DNA from 2 places in the Oleiphilus sp. HI0128 genome. Region 1 is predicted to be linked to the other one. Evidence: riboswitches for the same ligand, from Rfam matches in the RefSeq annotation. Region 1 holds a riboswitch; the other holds the start of a gene.
The links. A riboswitch is a leader RNA that binds a small molecule or an ion and turns the genes downstream of it on or off. The one in region 1 is predicted to bind cobalamin.
Positions count from the first base shown of each region.

Region 2: it holds a riboswitch for cobalamin, as region 1 does, so the genes downstream of both, A3763_RS21435 (TonB-dependent siderophore receptor) here and A3763_RS09745 (DUF4198 domain-containing protein) in region 1, are expected to answer to the same signal.

Region 1 covers NZ_LWGG01000745.1:4,144-10,968, forward strand. Annotated here, with positions in the region: cobalamin riboswitch at 878-1,125, shown strand; gene A3763_RS09745 (DUF4198 domain-containing protein) at 1,225-2,049, shown strand; gene cbiM (cobalt transporter CbiM) at 2,061-2,681, shown strand; gene A3763_RS09755 (hypothetical protein) at 2,671-3,252, shown strand; gene cbiQ (cobalt ECF transporter T component CbiQ) at 3,254-4,048, shown strand; gene A3763_RS09765 (energy-coupling factor ABC transporter ATP-binding protein) at 4,056-4,736, shown strand; gene A3763_RS09770 (AAA family ATPase) at 4,736-6,607, shown strand; gene cobO (cob(I)yrinic acid a,c-diamide adenosyltransferase) at 6,604-6,825, shown strand, end outside.
Region 2 covers NZ_LWGG01001273.1:259-7,083, reverse strand. Annotated here, with positions in the region: gene A3763_RS21440 (AAA family ATPase) at 1-1,296, shown strand, start outside; cobalamin riboswitch at 1,381-1,618, shown strand; gene A3763_RS21435 (TonB-dependent siderophore receptor) at 1,721-3,655, shown strand; gene A3763_RS21430 (hypothetical protein) at 3,692-4,876, shown strand; gene A3763_RS21425 (cobyric acid synthase) at 4,895-6,379, shown strand; gene cobU (bifunctional adenosylcobinamide kinase/adenosylcobinamide-phosphate guanylyltransferase) at 6,376-6,825, shown strand, end outside.

The DNA.
Region 1 (6,825 bases):
TTAATAAAACCAATCGGTTAGTCTGTATTTGCCGGTCATTTCACCCGAAAACAAGTTGCACGTTCAACTAAATTACTAAACTCCATGAATCAAGATTCAATCACTTAGATGAATACCTCCAACTAAAGTACTAAACTTTTATCGAAACTACCTTCAGTTTGATTTGTTTCACTTAAATTCAACTAAAATACTAATTTGGGCGACATTAATTCATCCTCGTTTTGTTAGTCGTTATAAAGTCAATTTAATTACTAAGAATCACAAGAGGGAAAGGATATTATCTTCGTTGACATAGCCAATCTTTATTATTCTTAAATGCCTACATCACCTTTTATTGGAAAACCAGTCCTTTAGATTTGGTTGACATTGTTTGTAAATGACTTTTATATATCGGGCAAGGGGTTGACTGAATTTTGTGAATCTTAAGTATTCATCCGTTGTGTTTAATAGACTATTTAGACAAAAGTCAGGGTAGGGAATTTCTTTTCCTTTCTTCAAAAAGCAGCGTTTCGTATAGTAATCGTCTGCGCCTGCAATGATGAGGAAGCAGAAATTTTCAAACTAGCACTTTGTCCCTAAGTAAGACGTTCAGAGGACATTTTTCAAATGAGGATAAAACAGCCGACTTCAGCTCTGACTGAATGCAGGCTTTGAGCACAAAGCTCTACCTTTTGTCTGCTCCGGAAATGTTACAAAGCACACCTCTAAAGCGAATTAGTGAGTAGTTTGTATCAGTTTGAGGTATTGGCACTTATGTCAAACCTGACTGAAAAGCACTAAATTTTAAGGAGTCCCGAAACTAGACATCTTCACTTCAAGACAAGGTTTTCAATTGACAGACCAATTCTTAATGAGTACAGTTCGCGCTTGATCTTAGGTCATGTTTAACGACATGAGTGAAAAACATCGTTCTTTGAACTGTTTTTCAATTTGGGAAGTCGGTGAGTTTAACTATGAACCCGACACTGCCCCCGCAACGGTAAATTGGTTATATCGCTTCGTATACCACTGCAGGTGAATTAAAAGGTTTTGCTCCTTTTAAAACTTGTGGGAAGGTGAAGTGATTAGGTGCGTTTAGCGCCTAGCTGATGAGTCCGGATACCAACCTGATGATCTGTTATACAGGTGTTGCGGAGGGCTTCATCAGGTAATAATGTCTTCCGATCCTATTACTTTTTCCCTTCTCGACTCCGGCTGATACTTATTTCTAGGCGGAGCAAGTTATTGAAAATTCATAGTAAGTCATTACTCTTATTAACCAAATGGGTTGTTGCAATTAGCTTATGGCTAACGATTGCATCGACTGCGAATGCACATTTTCAAATGATCTATACCCCTGACCTATTAAGAAGCAAAGGCGGCATAGTGGAATTGAGAATGCCCTTTACCCACCCAGCAGCCAATGGTTATGTGATGGCTGTTGATAAGCCGCTTGCGTTCTATCACATCAAAAAAGGCAAGAAGAAAGATCTGAGCACAAAGCTGGTAGAAAGTAACTGGGCCAGTGCCGAGAATACGGGCATTTCTTACGAGTCTTCAGTTAAGCTGAAAGGCTTAGGCGATAATATCTTTGTCTTCGAAATGGCGCCATATTTGGAGAAAAGCGAAGATGTTTTTATCCAACAGTTCGCAAAAACCATTATCAATGTAGGCAGCCTGCCAAGCGATTGGGAAAGTGACTTAAACTTGCCAGCTGAAATCGTGCCCCTTACGAAACCCTACGCGATCTATGAGGGCGGAAGCTTCACTGGCATTGTGCGAAGTCACGGAAAGCCCGTACCTTTTGCGGAAATCGAAGTTGAATACATCAACTATTTACCTGAAATGTCAAAGAATGCGTTCTCTAGTGATCCCACGATTCAAGTTCCTGCAGAAGCATTTATTACGATGACAATTTATGCCGATGCTAGCGGAACATTCACGTTTGCGATACCGAAGGCGGGTCAATGGGGTTTTGCTGCGCTGGGCGTAGGGCCACAAAAGAAATTTAAAGGTAAAGAGCTGTCTCAAGACGCTGTCATTTGGGTGCAAGCCCATGAACTTAAGTAGAGGGTGCCAACGTGCATATAGTTGATGGTGCGCTTGCGGCGCCGGTTCTAGCAGCTGGTGTTGTACTTAGTGTAGTGGGGGTGGCGATCGGGTTAAAGAAGCTCGATTACGACCACTTACCTCAAGTCGGCGTACTATCGGCTGCGTTTTTCGTTGCCTCATATATCCATCTCCCACTTGGTTTTTCTAGTGTTCATCTTATTTTAAACGGCTTGATTGGCCTGGCACTTGGCTGGGCGGCTTTTCCCGCGTTGCTTGTTGCCTTGCTGTTGCAAGCTGTTTTCTTTGGCTTTGGCGGCTTCGTTGTCCTCGGTGTCAATACATTTAATATCGCACTACCGGCTGTGCTGATGTACTACGTATGTCATAGAGGGATCTCTGCTCCGAACACAAATTTAGCTGCGATATGGGGCGCGATTGGTGGCGCCGGTGCGATTCTACTAACTACATTGTTAGTTGCGGGCTCCCTGGCATTATCTGGAGAGGCGTTTGTGCTCGCGGCTCAAGCGACCGTATTGGCGCATATACCGATTATGATCCTAGAAGGTTTTGTTACCGGCGCGGCTGTCTTGCTGATTCGACAAGTTAAACCTGAGCTCCTGCGTATATCGGAGGATTGGGATGATACGTAATCTTTGTTTGCTCTTCCTTGTTTTCGTCAGTTCGCAGAGTGTCGCGCATAACGTACTGGGCGGCGTTTATACCATTGGTGTTGATGTTGAGGGCGAAATAGGTTTTTCCAATGGAGAGATGGCACCACTAGGCTCTAAGGTAATGGTTCGTGATCTCCAGGGTCAAGAAATTGTTTTGGTCGAAACGGATGAGGAGGGCTTCTTTACATTCGAAGCGACGAAGCGGATTGATCATCATATTTACGCGAACCTAGGGGCAGGCCACGTGTTTGAAACAGTTTTAAACGCTGAAGACTTATCGGATACCTTAGGCGAGATTATGGCAGTGGAATCTGCCGACGCTCTGGAAACAAACCTTCGAGGACAGATGTTGGTGGGTAATGACTTACAAGCATTGATCGAAAAGGCTGTCGCAAAACAAATTAAGCCCTTGCGCAAAGAGTTGAATGCCTACAAAGAGAAAGCATCATTTCGGGATGCTTTGGGTGGCATTGGTTACATCTTTGGCTTATGCGGTATCGGTATTTGGCTAACGCAGCGAAATCAATCTACAAAGAATAAGGCGAGTTAAGGTGCCACAGAATCTCGAACACAGCGGCACTTCGTGGAAAGGGCAGAGGCTGAAGCATGAAGATTCGGTGATCGACTCGTTCGATCCTCGAGTCCGAATTATTTGGGTGGCTGTTTTTTCCTGCATTGTTGTGTTGTCGAAAGAACTCAATGTTGTGCTCGTCGAATTGGGTATCGCGTGTGCTCTTGTTTTCTTGGCGAAGTTAAATCTCAAGCGCACGTTTAGACGCGTCCTGGCGATGGATATGTTCATGATATTTCTGATTGTTATGCTGCCATTTACGACGCCTGTCTCTGGGGAAGATGATGTGCTTTTCGAAATATCGGAGTTGACGGCGAGTAAGAATGGATTGGTCCACGCGGTATTGATTGCCGTTAAAGCGAATACCGTTGTTCTGTCTTTACTTGCTGTTGTGGGCACCATGAATGCGACAACGTTCGGGCATGCTTTAGCACGGTTACGTATACCCGATAAGCTCGTTCATTTGCTTCTGTTTACGGTACGTTATCTCGACGTGATTGGTCAGGAATACAAACGCATGAAACGTGCGATGCAGGCGCGGGCATTTGTACTGCGAATGGATACGCACACATGGCGCTCAATTGGCTATTTAGTGGGAATGCTTTTAATCCATGCACTTGAACGTTCAGAGCGAATCATGGAGGCAATGAAGTGTCGTGGTTACAACGGCCGCTTCTATTTGTTGGATGATGATAAGTTAGTCGCACGCGATTACTGCTTGATCATCGTTTGCGTTCCGTTCTTGATTTCTCTAATTCTTATCAACCTGCTTTGAGGCTTTTATGGAAGCGCTAATTGAAACACGAGGCTTAAGCTACCGCTACCCACGAAGAGGGGAAGTATTATCTCATGTCGATTTCTCTCTCTACTCGGGTGATCGGGTTGCGCTCACGGGGCCGAATGGAGCGGGCAAAACGACGTTTCTACATTTACTGGTAGGGCTAAAAAAAGCAAAGTCGGGTGATGTATTTGCTTTTGGCAAGTTTAGAAAGCAAGAGTCTGAATTTGTTGAAGTACGCGCGAAGGCGGGCTTTCTATTTCAAGACCCCGATGATCAACTATTTTGCCCCACTGTATTAGAGGACGTGGCATTTGGCCCGCTAAATCTAGGAAAAACCAGAGAGCGGGCCTTCGAAAAGGCCAAGCAAACACTTAGGTCGCTTGGCATGGCAGGATTTGAGAAGCGAGTTGCGCATCAGCTTTCGGGGGGCGAAAAACGCTTGGTCGCATTGGCATCGGTACTGGCCATGGAGCCAGAAGTGTTGTTGTTAGATGAACCGACAAACGCGCTCGACAACGAAGCTAGACAACGCTTGCTCGACGTCTTGATGTCCTTGCCGCAAGCAATGCTTGTTATCTCACATGATGAAGAGTTTGTTTCTAAAATCGCGACGCGACATATTCGTTTAGAGTCTGCGCGAATGATTGAAATAGAAGCTTGGTCGGAAACTGAGATTGCTTAATGGCTTTTACTTCCGCCCAAGAAAACTTGAGAGACTCTTTTATGAACTATGCGCATCATTCAGATAGATTAGACATGCCTTTTAGTGCAGTGGTCGGCCAAGACTCATTCAAGCTTGCGCTTATTCTCGTGGCTATCAATCCGTCCATCGGCGGTGTCGTTATCACTGGCCCAAGAGGGTCAGCAAAATCCACCCTTGCTAGGGCTTTGGCTAGTCTATTGCCTTACGACGATGCGCGCTTAGGCAGTGACTCACCATCCTTTGTTACTTTGCCTTTAGGGACGAGTGAAGAGATGTTGGTCGGTACACTGAACTTGGAAAAAGTGCTGAGTGACAAGTCCTTAGATTTCCAACCTGGCTTACTAAGTAAAGCCAACGGCGGCGTTCTATACGTCGATGAAGTTAATCTATTGCCTGACAATCTTGTAGATCTGCTTTTGGATGTCGCCGCAAGTGGTGTCAATTACATAGAGCGCGATGGCATCAGCCATCAACACAAGGCGGAGTTTCTATTAATCGGCACGATGAATCCTGATGAAGGAGAATTGCGCCCCCAGTTACACGACCGTTTCGGTTTGGCAGTCGATTTAGCTAACCGCTACTCGGTAGAAGAGCGTGTTGCCATCGTTAAAACGCGCGAAGCATTTGATGCCGATCCAGAAGCATTTACTCTTGCCTATGAAGAAAAGCAAGAAGCACTGATCGCTAAGGTAGTTTCAGCAAGAAAGCGTTTAGAGGGTGTGGCATGCTCTGACTCCATTCGAATTGAAATTGCACAACGTTGTGAAGATGCGTTGGTAGATGGACTAAGAGCAGATATCGTTTGGTATCGAACAGCTCGCGCGCACGCCGCTTGGCAAGGTCGAAAAGAGGTCATCTTGGATGATCTTGATGCGGTTTCAGAGCTGGTTTTGCACCACCGCCGTAGGCACGACGCGCCACCACCAGCTCAAGGTGATTCCGGAAGCGGTAATCCTAACTCCGGCAACGATTCTCCAGAAACCGGATTTAAGCGACCCGATGATTCACATAGACAACCAAACCAGAATGACGCAAAGGGCGATGCCGATACCGGCGAACAAAATAGTACCGACAGTGATTGGGGGAGTATGGACCCAAAATGCATGAACGGTATTGTATCACCGGAGAATGCCATCCCCACAAAATCAAACGCGCGTGCGATAAGCCAACCCTCTGCATTGTTAGACTCGATGTTTGCCAATCAAAAAGGGCGCTCTACCATAGGCCGGCAAACATCGAACAAAGACGGGCGACTTCCTGATTGGTTCGGCACACTGCTAAGTAGTTTTGGCGAGTGGCCGCCTAATAAGCTCAAGATGCGGAAACAAAAATTGGGTCAGTCAGTCTTACATGTTGTTTTGTTTGATACCTCGGGCTCTACTTTACAAGGTGACGTTTTTGCACGTGCAAAAGGTGTTGTTGCTGCGATCGCCAATGAGGCTTACTTAAACAGAGAGCAACTTGCGGTGTTTGGTTTTGGTAACAATCAAGTACTGTCGCTCATGGCGAAAGTGAGAGCGCCCAAACAGATCGAGAACTGGTTGCAGGGGCTCCGAGCGGGCGGTGGAACACCAATCATAGAAGGCGTTAATGAAGCGGCTCGGTATTGCGAAGCGATGAGTCAGAAATTTCCAGGGCTAAACATACGGACGTATATAGTGTCTGATGGTCGGAGCCGAGAAACGCTCAGCCAAATTAGGCTACCCGGTGACTGTGTATGGGTGGATACTGAGCAAGCGACAATACCCCGTGGTCGTGGAAGAGAGTTTGCGCGCAATTTGGGCGCAATCTATATCTCCTTAAAGGATGATCTTTTAAGTAACTCAACAGGAAAAGGTAGCTTGGCATGAAGTCGCATCAAGAGCGCATGGCGCACAAAAAGGCCATTATCGATAAAAAGATTGCCAAGGCAACTGAAGAGCGTGGCGTTCTGATTTTGTTGAAAGGAAATGGCAAAGGCAAAAGTAGCTCCGCCTTTGGCACGATGGCCAGAGCCGTAGGGCATGGTCAGAAAGCCGCGGTCGTTCAGTTTATTAAGGGCCGAAAAGAAACCGGTGAATTCAAACTA
Region 2 (6,825 bases), on a different contig from region 1:
AGGTCGGGAGAGGCTTTGGATTTTCAGTCAATCATAAAGTCAATGCAGACCCTGTCGGGGGAGTTGGATTTACACAACCTCATTGAAAGCATGATGAAAGTAATTCTTGAAAATGCAGGTGCACATATTGGGGTCTTGGTTGTACAGAGCCTGAAGGGGCCAAAGGTAGAAGCTCAAGTCGATTTACCAAACGATCAGGCTTCCTATTTAATGCATATACCTCTGGAAAAGTCCGTGAATGTTCCTCAGGACATAATCAATTTAACACTTCGTTTAGGTGAAACAATCTGGCTAGAAAATGCTTGCGCTGACGGCGAGTTTAAAGAGGATGCTTATATATCGAAAGCAAGGTCAAAGTCGGTATTATGTTTGCCAATTGTTTACCGAAAATCTCAAATAGGCGCTCTGTACTTAGAGAATAGCTTGAGCACAGGGGTCTTTACCGAGCAGCGCATGAGTGTGATAAAAGTCTTACTGACTCAGGCTGCTATATCGCTTGAAAATGCACGTTTGTTTGATGAAGTGACGGGCCTGAATGCAGGTTTGGAGGAGAAAGTAGCCCAGCGAACGCGTGATCTAGACCAGGCTAATGTTGAATTAGCCTCAGCAAATAAAGAACTGGAATCATTTAGTTATACTGTATCGCATGATCTAAAATCACCCTTACGCATGATCAAAGGCTTTAGTGATATCTTACTTGATGATTACGCCTCGCAGCTTGATGAAGAAGCGCAACGGATATTGGCGAAAGTCGTTGCCGGTGCCAAGTCGATGGAAGACTTGATTAACGGTTTGCTGGACCTGTCACGAATGCAGCGAAAAGAAGTAAAAAGAACAGACCTAAACTTAAGCCAAATTGCTGACACAGTAGTGGCCAATCTGCGCGATACCTATCCCCTGCGTGTCGTAGATATTTATATTCAGCCAGATATGAATATCAATGGTGATGCCAGAATGATGCATTCAGTCGTTGAAAACCTGATAAACAATGCCTGGAAGTACAGTAGCAAGACAGAATCTGCAGAAATAGCATTTAGCTCTGCTTTGGTTGATGACGAACTCGGAAGAACAGAGCGCGTGTTTAAGGTTAAGGACAATGGTGCAGGTTTTGATATGTCACATGCGGGTAAGCTCTTCTCGACCTTCCAGCGATTGCATAACAAAAGTGACTTCGATGGCACCGGCGTCGGTTTATCAACGGTTAAGCGGATTGTCGAAAAGCATGGAGGGAGGGTCTGGGCCGACTCTGAGGTTGGCAAAGGCGCAAGTTTTTACTTTACTATTCCAGAGCAATAAATATTTAGGGCCAGAATAAAAATAGCCGTTTTTACTCTGGCCCTAAATATTTGCATACTTGACTTTTAAACCTGACATTATTACATTAGCGCCCACGTTACAGGTGTTCTTGGCTTTGTCCATTTGCTAAGAATGAAACGGGAAGTTGGTGAAGGCTGTTTGTTAAAGCAGTGAATAAGTCCAACGCTGCCCCCGCAACGGTAATTGAGTAACAGGACTAGCTCTCGCCACTGTGTAATTAATACATGGGAAGGCGCTAGTTCTACTGACAGTGATCAGATGCTCATAAGCCCGGAGACCGGCCTGAGAACTTAATTTAAGGTATTGCGGAGGGCGATATTTGAAAATATTGCTGTGCGTAATTTTTCTCCAGTATATTTTTTACTTCCTTCGTAAGCCGTCATCACATGCTGTTGGGTGAATTGTGCTTAGACTTGTTGCTGCCTATTTAGTACTTATAATTTTTTCCTATCATGCTTATGCACAGGAAATATTAGGAAAACATAACGAAGTACTTGTTCAAACTTCACGCCCCAAGCTGACTGATGTTGACCCCTCAAGCAATACTGGTTTAGTTACCGTTATCAAGAAAGAAGATTTCTCTAGTGATGCCGTAAGCGTTGCCGATATAGTTGAGCGCCAAGTGGGGGTTCAAGTCAGAGATCTTGGAGGCTTTGGCAGTTTCAGTTCTGTTAGTGTTCGCGGCTCATCTAGTAAACAAGTAAACGTGTACTTGGATGGTGTATTGCTGAATGGCTCCTACCAGGGGGCTGTCGACTTGAGCCAGTTCTTACTTGGTGCGGTTGAACAGGTAGAAATATACCGGGGTAATGTCCCGATATATTTAGAGCAAGCCGGGATTGGTGGGGCAATTAATATCAAGACTAGCGGTGGTGCACGAAAAGCCGGTGGCTTACTTAGTTCAAGTCTTGGTTCAGAAGGCATCAAACGTGCTGCAGCATCGTATAAAGGGAGTCTGGATACCCTTAATTATCTTTTTTCTGCTGAGCACTTTAGTGCTGACAATGACTATACAGTCATCAATACAAACGATACGCCCGATTATTACGCCGACGATTATGATCAAAATAAGAACAACAATGATGTTGTACATACATCACTTCTGGCATCATTTAACGAGCAGGTTAATGAGGCGTATCGATTTAGTTTAACTACGCAATACTCTAATAAAGAGCAGGGTGTTCCAGAGATACAAAACCTTGCAGACAATGATGCCACCTATGACTCAGAGTTCTTTTCGATGCAAGCCAATATAGAGCAGCATCTTAGGCGCGGTATTGTTTTTAACTATAGTTTATATGGACTTTATAAAGAAACGATATTTCGGGATGAGAAAAATCAAGTAGGTTTATTGCGAAATGATGACCGAACTGTATCAAAATCATTTGGTGGAAATATTAAAGCTAGTTTTTCTTCCGGTGCGAACCTTTGGGCCGCACTGTTAAGCGCAAAGATCGAAGGCTACGACCTACAGGAACGCATCGAAGGCACTTCTAGTCAATATCAGCGCGTGACAACTGTTGTCGGGCTACAAGATGAATGGCTGTCTAATTCAGGTTTTTGGTTGGTCAATGGTAGTGCTCGTGGGATCTCTGTCGTAGATGAAATAAAGCAGGATCAGGTTGCTGAGTTTTATCATGACCTCCAGCTTGGTTTGCTTGCACAGCTAAGTGCTGAGGTTCAATTCAGGGCCAACATCTCCAGAAATATTAGACTTCCCGAGTTAAATGAAATGTATGGTGATCGCGGGTTCACTTTAGGCAATGAAGACCTTGTTGAGGAAAAAGCCCTAAACACCGATATTAGCCTTAGTTATCAGTCAAACAGAACATCCGGTACGCTCGCTTTGTTTTATCGTGATCTTAACGATGCCATTGTCACTATTTACAACTCGCGAGGCATTGGCAAACCGCAGAATCTTTCTAAAGCGCAAGTGATCGGTATTGAAGTCAGCAATGAGCTTCACTTATCGAATTTTGTCCGTATTAATTCGAACCTCACCTTCCAAGATACTGAAGATAAATCTAACTCTAGAGCCTTCAGGGGGGAGTCCTTGCCGGGCGTTTATGACTTTTCCGGAACTGTTGAGATGCGGGTTGCCGACCAAGGGCGTTCGGTTGGCTTGGAATATGTACGGCAGTCGGGTGGTGTTTACGATTCAGCTGGTGTGGCCGAACTTCCCGACGTTAAGCAGGTTAACGCCAGTCTTGGCTTTAAAAGTGAAAAAGATTCACTCGAATTTAAAATTAAGAATGTTAGTGGTCAGCGTGTAAGCAAATACAACCGATTCCCAGGGCCCGGGCGTCAGTGGTTTGTTTCTTATGCTCATCAATTTTGATCGATAGTGTGTAAATACTATTAATAGGAGCAAGTAATGAATATTGAAAAAAATGTGGCAGGTAAAAAACTAGTCTTAGGGCTATTGGCGCTAGGTGCGATTGGCGTTACTGGTTGTTCAAGTGACAACAGTATCAAATCTGAAACAGCTGGTTTGTATGGAAATATTGCCGCATCAGTTTACGTTAGCGATACTTTGGCGTACTTTCAGGGAAACGAAAGCTGGGGTTCTAGTAGTCTTTATCAGTTTAACCCTACAACGGGTGCGGTAGTAACGGAGCCTGTTACCGGCTTCGAGAGTGTCGATATACAGTCGCTGGAACTTAGCCCATCGGGGCAGTTGTGGGTAGGTGTTGGAGACTTTGCAACACCTCAGATTCAGATTCTTAATACTAGTAATAACGCAGTGGTTGATACGATTCAGTTAAGCAATAACCCGGGAAGCATTACCTTTTCAGAAAACCTGAGTGGCGATTGCGCGAATGCTTGTGCATTTATTAAAGGTGTTGCATCTGATTATTCATCTAGTGATATTTCAATTGCGGAAGCAGTTGCGCCTTTTGACCACACTGAAGGATTTGCAGCTACGGATCGTTCTGATATCGATGTGGCAGTAAATGGAAGTGACTACTACAGAATAGGTAAGTACGGTGAAAATAACTTATCGAAGTACGATATAGACAACCCAAACACCTTAACCTGGCAGTACGGTTTGAATGATGAAGACGGCGAAAGCAACAGTAACCCATATGATGTGCTTTTCGCATCTGATGATAAAGCCTATGTTATTCGCTGGGGAGAAGGGTCAATTCTTGTCATCGATCCAAGCGTTACTGATAGCTCGTCAGATGATTTCGTATTAGATAGTATTGATATCAGTCATTATGATGAAGACGGCCTCCCGAATGCTTCTGCTGCATTGATCCATGAAGACGTATTGTATGTTGTCACTCAGGGACTTGATAGCTCGTATGCGCCGACTCAAGCCTACCTAATCGCAATTGATACACTGACTGACGCAGAAGTGTCAATTGGTACTGGTGAACTAGATGGCTTAGAGCTAACCGTTAAGAACCCAATTGAAATAGACCTTTTTGCAGGAGATTTATTCATAACAGGAGTGGGGCGTTATGCTTCGGGTGACCGTGCTGCTGAGTACACAGGTGGTATTGAGAGGATTGACCTTGATACGCTGAGCTCGTCGATAGTTGTGAACGACTAATTGAGTAAAGGTTAAGATATGACCACACTGATGATACAAGGCACCACTTCAGATGCGGGTAAAAGTACCTTAGTGGCTGCTTTGTGTCGTTGTTTGGTGAGGCGCGGCCATAAAGTGGCGCCTTTTAAGCCTCAGAATATGGCGCTCAACAGTGCTGTTACGGTTGATGGTGGCGAAATAGGGCGAGCGCAGGCATTGCAGGCGCACGCTGCTTGTGTTTTGCCGACAACGGATATGAATCCGGTTTTGTTGAAGCCTGAAACAGATATCGGTGCGCAGGTGATTATTCACGGTAAGTCCAGAGGCAACATGTCTGCGACGTCTTACCATGAATATAAACAGGTTGCGATGGCTGCGGTGCTAAGTTCACATGAGCGACTTGCTAATGAATTTCAGCATGTCATTGTTGAAGGTGCTGGCTCACCGGCAGAGATTAATCTACGCGACAGAGATATCGCAAACATGGGTTTTGCTGAGGAAGTGGATTGCCCGGTTATTTTAGTTGCCGATATTGATCGCGGCGGTGTGTTTGCACATTTGGTCGGTACTTTGTCATTGCTGTCTGAGTCTGAGCAAGCGCGTATCAAAGGTTTCGTCATTAACCGATTTAGAGGTGATATTTCCTTGCTTCAGTCTGGCTTGGACTGGCTGGAATCGTATACGGGAAAACCGGTGCTTGGTGTTCTGCCTTACCTTCATGGTCTACACCTTGATGCAGAGGATGCTTTGCCAGAGCAGATACTCGATCCAAGTTCTGAATATAAATTTCGTGTAATTGTGCCGGTTGTTCCACGTATAAGCAATCATACAGATTTTGACCCTTTGCGTTTGCATCCTGATGTTGATTTTCGTTATATCAATGTAGGGGACCCGGTTCCGCCTGCGGATTTGATCATTTTGCCGGGCTCCAAATCCGTTCGTTCTGATTTAGGTTTCTTAGTTCAAAATGGTTGGAAAGACATTTTAAATCGTCATTTAAGGTATGGCGGAAAGGTGTTGGGGATATGTGGCGGTTATCAGATGCTAGGGCAATTAATCACTGATGAAAGTGGTGTAGAAGGTCGGCCAGGCAGTAGTGAAGGTTTCGCTTTGCTTTCGTGTGCGACTAGCTTGTTGGCTGAAAAGAAATTACTTAATTGTGTGGGCGAGTTAGCCGAAAGTTCAGCACCTGTAAAAGGCTATGAAATTCATACGGGAGTGACCACAGGAGATGACTTGGCGCGCCCGATGATTGTCAATTTTGGGTCATCAACGGGTGGCGCTTCTCTCGCGGGTACGGATGGCGCAACTAGTAGAGACGGCCTGGTTAAGGGTACCTATTTGCACGGTCTATTTGATTCACCGGAAGCATTGCAAGCACTGTTAGAGTGGGCTGGACTAAGATCAGATACCACTGTCAACCTTGAAGAAGTGCGTGAGAAGCAGTTGGAGCGCTTAGCCAATGCTTTTGAGTCAGCGATTGATATGGATAAGCTGATAGAGTTACTGGAGCAGGCCGGATGAAAAGACTCATTCTTGGAGGGGTAAAGTCTGGCAAGAGCCGATATGCAGAACAGCAAGCAGAGCTAGTTATAGCAAACAATAGTGCATCGTCGATTTGTTTGCTTGCCACTGCACAAGCACTGGATGAGGAAATGGCAGCACGAATTGAGCGTCACAAGGCAGACCGGCCAGATCATTGGTGTGTGATAGAAGAGCCGCTAGAGTTGGCAAAAGTGCTTGAGGAACGTGCTGGTGAAGATATAGTGCTCGTTGTTGATTGTCTTACCTTATGGGTCACTAATCTTTTGATGCTTGAAGACAAAACACGCGTCCAGTTAGAGCTTGATCGATTTGTCGAGGCTGTCAGTCTAACAAATGTAGAATTAATTTTGGTTTCCAACGAGACCAATATGGGAGTCATGCCTTTAGGCGATTTAAGTCGTAAATATTGTGATGTAGCAGGGCTG